Regions from separate parts of the Enterococcus avium genome, predicted to be linked through region 3. Evidence: predicted binding sites of a transcription regulator. Region 3 holds the regulator's gene; each other region holds the start of a gene.
The links. Region 3 encodes HrcA, which represses chaperone genes, less so after heat shock. Its sites were predicted from a motif close to TTAGCACTCNNNNNNNNNGAGTGCTAA; they were not measured.

Region 1 (3,288 bases), 900 kb from region 3:
AAATCAACTTCTTTGGCAAACTTGTCAGCTAGTACAGCTGCAGCTGGAATTTCGATCATGATTCCGACTTGGATCGTATCAGAAACTTCCACGCCTTCTTTAACCAATTTTTCTTTTTCTTCGTTGAACATTTTCTTCGCTGCACGGAATTCTTTTAATGTCGCAACCATTGGGAACATGATGCGTAAGTTACCATGAACAGAAGCGCGCAACAATGCACGTAATTGTGTACGGAACATGTCATCGCCTAGTTCGGATAGACTAATACGCAATGCACGATAACCCAAGAATGGATTCATTTCGTGAGGTAAAGTCAAGTAAGGTAATTCTTTGTCTCCCCCGATATCCATTGTACGAACTACGACTGGTTTGTCGCCCATGCCTTCTAAAACGGCTTTGTAAGCTTCAAATTGATCGTCTTCTGTTGGAAAATCTGAAGAGTCCATGTATAAGAATTCAGTACGATACAAACCAATTGCTTCAGCGCCATTATTATGAACGCCTTCAAGATCTTTTGGTGTACCGATGTTTGCTGCTAATTCAAAATGCTTGCCATCAGCTGTAACTGTTTCAGCATCCTTTAATTTTTCCCATTCTGCTTTTTGCGTTGCGTAAGCTTCGCCAGCTTTTTTGTATTCAGCCGCTTGTTCTTCAGTTGGGTTAACGATCGTTTCACCGATGATTCCATTAACTGCCAATACATCGCCTTCTTTTACTTTAGAAGTGATTTCTTTCGTACCAACGATTGCTGGGATTTCTAATGAACGAGCCATAATTGCTGAGTGAGACGTCCGTCCGCCAATATCAGTAACAAAGGCTTTAACAAAATTTTTATCTAGTTGAGCAGTATCACTTGGCGTCAAGTCATGCGCTACAACGATAACTTCTTCGTCGATCATTGATGGATCTGGCAAAGATACTCCTAATAAATGCGCCATAACACGTTTCGTTACATCGCGAATATCCGCTGCACGTTCTTGCATATAAGCGTTATCATCCATTGCCTCGAACATGCCAATATACATATCAGTTACTTCTTTAAGTGAGCTTTCAGCATTCACTTTGTTATCTTGAATATGTTGCTTAATTTGACCAATCATTTCTGGATCTGAAAGAACCATTAAATGAGCATCAAAAACTTGTGCTTCTTCTTCACCTAAGCTTTTCGCTGCTTTATCCCGAATTTTTTCTAATTCAGCAGAAGAAGCCGCCAAAGCGTCGTCTAAACGCTTTTCTTCGGCAGCAGTGTCTTCTACATTATTTTGTTTGAAAGATAAATCCGGTTGTACTAGCAGATAAGCTTTCGCAACGGCAACTCCGTCACTTGCGGCAATACCTTTTAGTAATTCAACCATTATTCAGATAATCCTTCTTTCTTCATTGTTTCTACGATTGCTTCCATTGCTTCTTTTTCGTCAGCACCTTCAGCAGAGATAGTCACGTCAGAGCCTTGGCCAACACCTAGAGACATAACTCCCATGATTGATTTAAGGTTAACTGATTTTCCTTTATACTCTAAGTTAATATCAGAGTTAAATTTGCTTGCAGCTTGCACCAATAAAGTTGCGGGACGTGCATGAATCCCTGTTTCTGCTACTACGTGAAAATCTTTTTTTTCCATATTGACCGTTCTCCTTTATAAAAAAAAATGTTTTTTTATGTTAGGGCTTTAATGATAACATCCATCTTTTTGAGCCCTTCATTTTCTTAGATTACCATTTTTTTGCGGTGGATACAACAATTTTAATCGATTTATTCTCTCAATTTGTATGCCCTTTCTTAAAATATCTTGATTAACTGTTTAAACCCTTATTATTCTTGTTTTCATCTTTTTTACATAACAACTATGACTTGCGAAAAAAGTAATTGTCCATTCATTTTAGCACTCTATATCTCTGTCTGCTAAAAAATGAAACAAACTGTTTGCATTTATTGAGATTCTCGCTATAATTATTCTTAAGGTCAGTAAAAGTCAAACAACTGATCAGCGTATCTTTTTACGAGATTCGCTTACTCGATGTACAATGGAAGAAACAATTAACTGTTGAAAGGGTGAAAAAAATGCTTTGCCAAAATTGTCATGAAAATGAAGCAACGATTCATTTATATGCAAATGTCAATGGTCAACGAAAGCAATTAGATTATTGTCAAAATTGCTATCAAAAATTGAAGAATCAAGCTGGAGGTGCGCCGCAAATGGCAGGAAATGATCCTTTTGGTTTTGGAAGTTTAGATGACTTGTTCCGCTCTATGTCCCAACAAATGCAACAGCGTCAAGGAGCTGCGGATCAAACACCACCTACCCAATTCGGTGGCGGAAATGGTATTAACAATCAACCACCCCGGAATAATGGTGGCGGTCTATTAGGTGAATACGGAATTAATATCACAGGATTGGCTCGTGAAGGAAATATCGATCCAGTCGTTGGTCGAGACGATGAAATTCAACGCGTCATCGAAATTTTAAATCGCCGGACAAAAAACAATCCGGTTCTTATCGGAGAACCCGGTGTTGGTAAAACAGCGGTTGTTGAAGGATTGGCTCAAAAAATCGTTGACGGCGATGTACCACAGAAATTAATGGACAAGGATGTTATCCGTTTGGATGTTGCTTCGCTTGTTCAAGGTACTGGAATCCGTGGCCAATTTGAAGAACGGATGCAGAAATTGATCGAAGAAATACGTCAAGCTGAAAATATTATCCTCTTCATCGATGAAGTACATGAAATTGTTGGTGCGGGTGCCGCCGGAGATGGCAACATGGATGCTGGTAATATCTTAAAACCTGCTTTAGCTCGTGGCGAATTGCAGATGGTTGGCGCCACCACGTTAAACGAATACCGAATCATTGAAAAAGATGCGGCGCTAGAACGTCGGATGCAACCTGTTCGAGTGGAAGAACCATCTGTTCAAGAAACGATCGAAATTTTGAAGGGTTTACAACCACGCTATGAAGATTATCATCATGTAAAATATACGGATGATGCTATCAAAGCAGCAGCTGAGCTTTCAAATCGTTACATTCAAGACCGCTTCTTACCGGATAAAGCCATTGATTTGCTAGATGAAACAGGTTCAAAGAAAAACTTAACGATTCAAATCGTCGATCCAAAGACGATTGACAAGAAATTAGCGGAAGCTGAACAACAAAAATCACAAGCTTCTCAAGAAGAAGATTTTGAAAAAGCCGCTTACTACCGTGATCAAATCAATAAATTGCAAAAAATGAAAGATCGTCAATTGACGGATGAAGAAACACCGGTCATCTCTGAAAAGGACATGGAGCAG
Region 2 (3,288 bases), 1.1 Mb from region 3:
AGTTATGACCGACATTTTAGGCGACCGGACAAAGAGAATCTATTTAGGACATTTAAGTAAAGAGAATAATATGAAGGAATTGGCGCATATGACGATGGAAGAAACACTTACGCGTTATGATCTTGGTGTGAATCACCAGTTCCAAATTTTTGATACCGATCCAGATAGTGCAACCGAATTATATGCGATCTAAAAAGGCAAGCTTGCTTTTGCAGGCTTGCCTTTTTCTAACTGTAAACACTAAAATGCTGATTTAAGTGTCTCGGTTCAATGACTTCATCGATCATTGCAATGGCATAGTCTGCCATACTGATCTCACTTTTACCAGCGGCATTTTTGCGTAAGTGATCATCACTAACTTGATAATGGCCCGTACGTAACCCGTCTGGGATAAAGTTTGCCGCTGGACTTAGGTAGGTCCAATTTAATTGTTGCGCGGCTTTCAAGTCTAAAAACGCTTGGTACATATTGTAGGCAGTTGGATAATAATTGGCGTTTGGATCAGAAAGTTCAATCATTCTATGCTTATCGTCAATAAACAGCGAAGAAGCTCCGCCAACTACAATCAAACGTGTATCAGTTCCTCGTAAAATAGTGATGAGATGTTTTAGGGATGTTTGGTGCAGTTGTTCTTTTCCGACTGGTGGACGAAACGCGTTGATTACAACATCAAAAAATTCCATCTCATTTTTAGTAAGTTCAAATAAATCCTTCACTAAAATTGGTACCTCTACCTCTAATTTTTCTGGATGGCGTACGATTGCGGTTACAGCTAAATTACGATTCAACGCTTCTGCTAAAATCAGTGAACCGGCATGACCGGTAGCACCGATAATTGCTACTTTCATACAAAAACCTCCTTAGGCTACATTGTATCTTTAGTCTAAGGAGGTTTTTATAAAATAGCAAAAGATTCGATTGGTATCACTTACGACTGCAATGCCAATTGTGTCAATATAACTAACAGATTCATACCTACATGAGTGATCATAGAAGTCCAGATACGACCGCTATAACGATACATACCGCAAAACAAGCAACCTAGACCTGCATATAAAAGATAGTGGCCATCATTATGAGCAAAAGCGAATAGGGCAGAGCTTAGTAGTGCAGGTAAGAAAAAACCAAATCTTTTTTCTAATGAGCCGAAAATCGCACGGCGAAATACAAATTCTTCCATGATTGGTCCAGCAATAGTGGTTGCTAAGATGAAAATCATATTGTTCATAATCAGTTGGACAATGTTTTGAGTATTTTGTGAAGCCACTGATTGCCCAAGAAAACGCTGCTCGATTTGCAAAATAAGCATTTGTAGAATTAGGGATGCTGGGATTCCAACGATTCCAATTACAATAGTGATCAAAAGATTTTTTTGTCGCGTTTCTAAGCCAAACGTTTTTGATTTGATACGATAAAAAATCATTAGGATAGCACCTAGAAAATAGGTTAGAGTCGTTAACTGAATAATCAATGATGGTCCGGCTTTTAGAAGACTCTGAAAAAGAACTGGTGAAAAAAGCACTAATCCATAAGTGAAGATTGTAATAAAACTATATTTTTTTTCAGTCATTAGTATTCCTTTCTAAACATTTATCGTTCCCAAGTATACCATATATCATTAAAAACTTAGTGTAGAAAAAATCAAAAAAGCAGACGAAGGACTTGCAAAAAGAAACAAAAATGGTATTATAAGAATTGTGAGTTAGCACTCGATAACCAAGAGTGCTAACAACTTAGAAAATCATTACTAGTTGGAGGGATTTATTGTGTTAAAACCATTAGGTGATCGTGTCATTCTTGAAGTTACTCAAGAAGAAGAAAAAACAGTTGGAGGCCTAGTCTTAGCTTCAGCGGCCAAAGAAAAACCGCAAACAGCTAAAGTTGTAGCTGTCGGTGAAGGCAATGTGCTGGAAAACGGTCAAAAAAGTCCAATGCCAGTAGCTGTTGGTGATATGGTAATGTTTGAAAAATACGCAGGTACAGAAGTGAAATATGAAGGCAACGAATACTTAATCATCGCTGCAAAAGATATTATGGCAATTGTAGAATAAAAAAAATAATGAGGTGAAAGAATCATGGCAAAAGATATTAAATTTTCTGAAGATGCTCGCGCAGCAATGCTACGTGGTGTAGACAAATTAGCAGATACAGTCAAAGTTACATTAGGACCAAAAGGACGCAATGTTGTTTTAGAAAAATCTTATGGTTCTCCGTTGATCACAAATGACGGTGTAACAATCGCAAAAGACATCGAGTTAGATGATCATTTCGAAAATATGGGTGCAAAATTAGTTTCAGAAGTTGCTTCAAAAACAAATGATATCGCTGGTGATGGTACAACGACAGCTACCGTTCTTACACAAGCAATCGTTCGTGAAGGCTTGAAGAACGTAACTGCTGGAGCAAACCCAATGGGTATCCGCCGCGGAATCGAATTAGCTACAAAAGCAGCAGTTGAGGAATTGCATAGCATTTCTAAAGTTGTTGATTCGAAAGATGCTATTGCACAAGTTGCGGCTGTTTCTTCTGGCAGTGAAGAAGTCGGTAAGTTAATTGCTGAAGCAATGGAAAAAGTTGGTAACGATGGAGTTATCACAATAGAAGAATCTAAAGGGATCGATACTGAACTAGACGTAGTTGAAGGAATGCAATTTGATCGTGGTTACCTATCACAATACATGGTTACTGATAACGATAAAATGGAAGCTGCTTTAGAAAACCCATATATCTTGATCACAGATAAGAAAATCTCGAATATTCAAGATATTTTGCCATTGTTAGAACAAGTATTGCAACAATCTCGTTCACTATTGATTATCGCTGATGACGTGGATGGCGAAGCATTACCAACATTGGTATTGAATAAAATTCGTGGAACATTTAATGTGGTAGCAGTGAAAGCTCCTGGTTTTGGTGATCGTCGTAAAGCTATGCTTGAAGATATCGCAATCTTAACTGGCGCTACTGTAATTACAGAAGATCTTGGATTAGACCTTAAGGAAGCAACAATTGAAAACTTAGGTACTGCTGGTAAAGTTGTTGTAGACAAAGATAATACTACAATCGTTGAAGGTTCTGGCGATAAAGCTGCATTGAATGATCGTGTTGAAATGATCAAACGCCAAATTGGTGAAACAACTTCTGATTTTGATCGTGAAAAACTTCAAGAACGCTTGGCAAAACTTGCTGGCGGTGTTGCAGTCGTTAAAGTTGGTGCGGCTACAGAAACAGAATTAAAAGAACTAAAACTTCGTATTGAAGATGCCTTAAACTCAACACGTGCTGCTG
Region 3 (3,288 bases):
GGAATACCCTAAAACAAATGATCAAGCGAATCCTTCACTTTCGCTAATCGGCTTTGGGATTATTGGGAGTATCTTTTTTTACTACACACGCAAATGTTACAAATAAAAGAGGCTAGACGACCTGAAATAGATTATTCAGGATCATCGAGTCTTTTTTTGAATGTAAAAATTACATTAGGAATGCTCGGTAAAAGCAAGTGTTTGTTTTTAGCAGAGAGATGTATGTTAGAATACGTCTGTTACTACTACTTAGAAAGAGGAACGAGATGACAAAATCTACTTCAGCCTATATTCACATCCCGTTTTGTGAACATATTTGTTACTACTGCGACTTCAACAAAGTTTTTCTTGAAGGTCAGCCTGTAGATGAATATATCGAAGCGTTGTTGAAAGAGGCACGCTTAGCTTTAAGACAAAACCCAGTCGAAAAAATGGAAACACTTTATGTTGGAGGGGGCACCCCAACGTCATTGACTGCAAGTCAGTTAGAACGTTTATTGAGTGGATTGCGAGAAATCCTTCCTTATTATAATGGAGAATTTACAGTCGAAGCGAATCCTGGCGATTTAACTGCTGATAAATTGGATGTAATGAAAAACTATGGAGTCAATCGCTTATCAATGGGTGTTCAAACATTTGATGATCGTTTGCTGAAAAAAATTGGTCGTAAGCATACCGCACAGGATGTGTATGATACGATCCAATTGCTAGAAGAAAAAGATTTTAGCAATGTAACGATCGATTTAATTTATGCATTGCCGGGTCAGTCCCTAGAAAGTTTTCGTGATACGGTAACACGAGCCTTGGCTTTAGATTTACCTCATTACGCACTATATTCATTGATTTTAGAAAATCAAACGATGTTTATGAATTGGGTTAGACGTGGGAAGATGCATCTTCCTGAGCAAGAATTAGAAGCACAGATGTATGCCGAAACGATCGATGCGATGGAAAAAGCTGGGCGTAAACAATATGAGATCAGTAATTTTGCAAAACCTGGGTTCGAAAGTCAACATAACCTAGTTTATTGGAACAATCAAAATTATTTTGGTCTCGGAGCAGGTGCTAGCGGGTACCTTGGAAATCGACGCTATAAAAATCGAGGACCTATCCAGCATTACTTAAAGTCATTGAAAAATGATCAGCTCCCCGTGTTAGAGGAAGAAATCCTTACTCAAAAAGCTCAGATTGAAGAGGAAATGTTTCTGGGCTTAAGAAAAATTTTAGGTGTTGATAAAACCGTTTTTGAAAATCGTTTTGGCTTCAGTATGATGGATGTGTATGGGGATGTGATTGAAAAATTAAAACAGCAAAAGCTGATAACAGAGACGGATTCGGGGGTTTGTTTGACTGAGGAGGGACTATTTCGCGGGAATGATGTTTTTGAAGAATTTTTACTGAGTAACGCCAATTAGCACTCTCATGTGTAGAGTGCTAATTTTTTATATTTTTTCCTTGACTTATATAGAAGTTGTTGGTATATTAATAATCGAGTTAGCACTTAAAAAGAAAGAGTGCTAACTAAAGGATGAGAAGAATGTTAACGGAAAGACAAAAACTGATTCTCAGCTTAATCATCAAAAACTTTACCAATACGGGTCAACCGGTCGGATCAAAAAGTTTGATGGAAGAAGGCGTAAAAGCAAGCTCCGCAACTATCCGCAATGATATGAAGGCGCTAGAGGAATTAGGCATGTTAGAGAAGACTCATTCTTCATCTGGAAGAATTCCTTCAGCTTTAGGCTATCGATATTATGTGGATTATCTATTAACGCCAGCGAAGGTGAGTAATCAAGAAGTAGACCAGATTCGCAGATCGCTTAAGAAAGATATTCATGAGATTGATGATATCATTCAGCAGTCTGCCAAGATACTTTCACAAGTTACTAGCTATACCGCGTTCTCACTTGGCCCTGAAATGAAGGATCGGACATTGACTGGTTTTCGAATTGTTCCATTAAATGATCGTCAGATTTTGGCGATCATCGTCACAGATAAAGGAAATGTTGAGAGTCAAGTTTTTCGCATTCCTGAGAATGTAGACAGTCAGGACTTGGAGAAAATGGTTCGAATTATCAACGATCGTTTAGTAGGCCAACCTTTGGTAAGTGTTTATCAAAAATTGAGAACTGAGATTCCAATGATTTTGCATCGTTACTTCCAGACAACTGAAGGAATCAGTCACTTATTTGACGTGATTTTGAATGATGCTTTTGAGGATAAGGTGTTTGTCAGTGGACGAATGAATATTTTGAATTTTAATCCTGATCAAGATTTTAATCATGTGAAATCAATGTATTCATTGATGCAGAATTCAGATGAGCTGACACAGCTACTGTTGCCTTATGATAGCGATATTCATGTTCGAATTGGCGCGGAGATGGGAAATGATCTGTTTGATCATCTTAGTATGATTCAAGCAAACTATGAAATTCGTGGACATGGCCGCGGAACAATTGCGTTATTAGGACCAACATCGATGCCATATTCAAAGATTTTTGGTCTATTGGAAGTTTTCCGATACGAGTTGACGAACGCATTGGACGATTATTATCGTTCTTTGGGTTTATATCACTAGAAACGATTCCTACAAAGAAAGGGAGTACGCGCAGTGGCAGAAGAAAAGAAACAAGAAGTTGAAGAAGAATTAGAAGAAGTCGAATCAGTTGAAAATGAGTCGACCGAAAAAGAAGCGGAAGATATTGATATTCCAGAAGTTTCAGAAGTCGAAGAACTAACGAATAAGTTTAACGAAATGGAAGACAAATTTTTACGAGCTCGCGCTGAGATCGCAAATATGTCTAACCGCAACAAAAATGAACGTGAACAACTGGTTCGTTACCGTTCACAAGATCTTGGCAAAAAATTACTGCCAGCGATCGACAATTTAGAAAGAGCCCTAGCAACTGAAGTTACTGACGATCAAGGCGCTAGTCTGAAAAAAGGGGTAGAAATGGTTCTTGAAAGCTTGACTGTTGCATTAAAAGAAGAAGGTATCACAGAGATCAAAGCAGAAGGTGAAACGTTCGACCCAAATCTGCATCAAGCAGTACAAACTGTTCCAGCAGAAGATGACGTAAAACCTGACACTATTGTAAATGTGCTGCAAAAAGGGTATCAGCTACATGATCGCGTATTGCGACCAGCAATGGTGATTGTAGCTCAATAAAATGTAAACTACTATATTAAACATATAATGGAAAAGGAGATTTTCAACTATGAGTAAAATTATCGGTATTGACTTAGGTACAACAAACTCTGCTGTCGCTGTCTTAGAAGGCGGAGAAG

Region 1: a site for HrcA is predicted at 1,880-1,906, ahead of AUF14_RS02780 (ATP-dependent Clp protease ATP-binding subunit). Genes of this name have one in related genera too.
Region 2: a site for HrcA is predicted at 1,703-1,729, ahead of groES (co-chaperone GroES). Genes of this name have one in related genera too.

Annotation. Positions count from the first base shown of each region.
Region 1 is NZ_NBSL01000002.1:549,353-552,640, reverse strand. It holds gene ptsP (phosphoenolpyruvate--protein phosphotransferase) at 1-1,355, opposite strand, end outside; gene AUF14_RS02785 (phosphocarrier protein HPr) at 1,355-1,621, opposite strand; gene AUF14_RS02780 (ATP-dependent Clp protease ATP-binding subunit) at 2,062-3,288, shown strand, end outside.
Region 2 is NZ_NBSL01000002.1:350,102-353,389, forward strand. It holds gene AUF14_RS01800 (MBL fold metallo-hydrolase) at 1-193, shown strand, start outside; gene AUF14_RS01805 (NAD(P)-dependent oxidoreductase) at 228-848, opposite strand; gene AUF14_RS01810 (CPBP family intramembrane glutamic endopeptidase) at 929-1,570, opposite strand; gene groES (co-chaperone GroES) at 1,767-2,051, shown strand; gene groL (chaperonin GroEL) at 2,076-3,288, shown strand, end outside.
Region 3 is NZ_NBSL01000002.1:1,445,580-1,448,867, reverse strand. It holds gene AUF14_RS07405 (LPXTG cell wall anchor domain-containing protein) at 1-106, shown strand, start outside; gene hemW (radical SAM family heme chaperone HemW) at 267-1,415, shown strand; gene hrcA (heat-inducible transcriptional repressor HrcA) at 1,538-2,578, shown strand; gene grpE (nucleotide exchange factor GrpE) at 2,612-3,169, shown strand; gene dnaK (molecular chaperone DnaK) at 3,219-3,288, shown strand, end outside.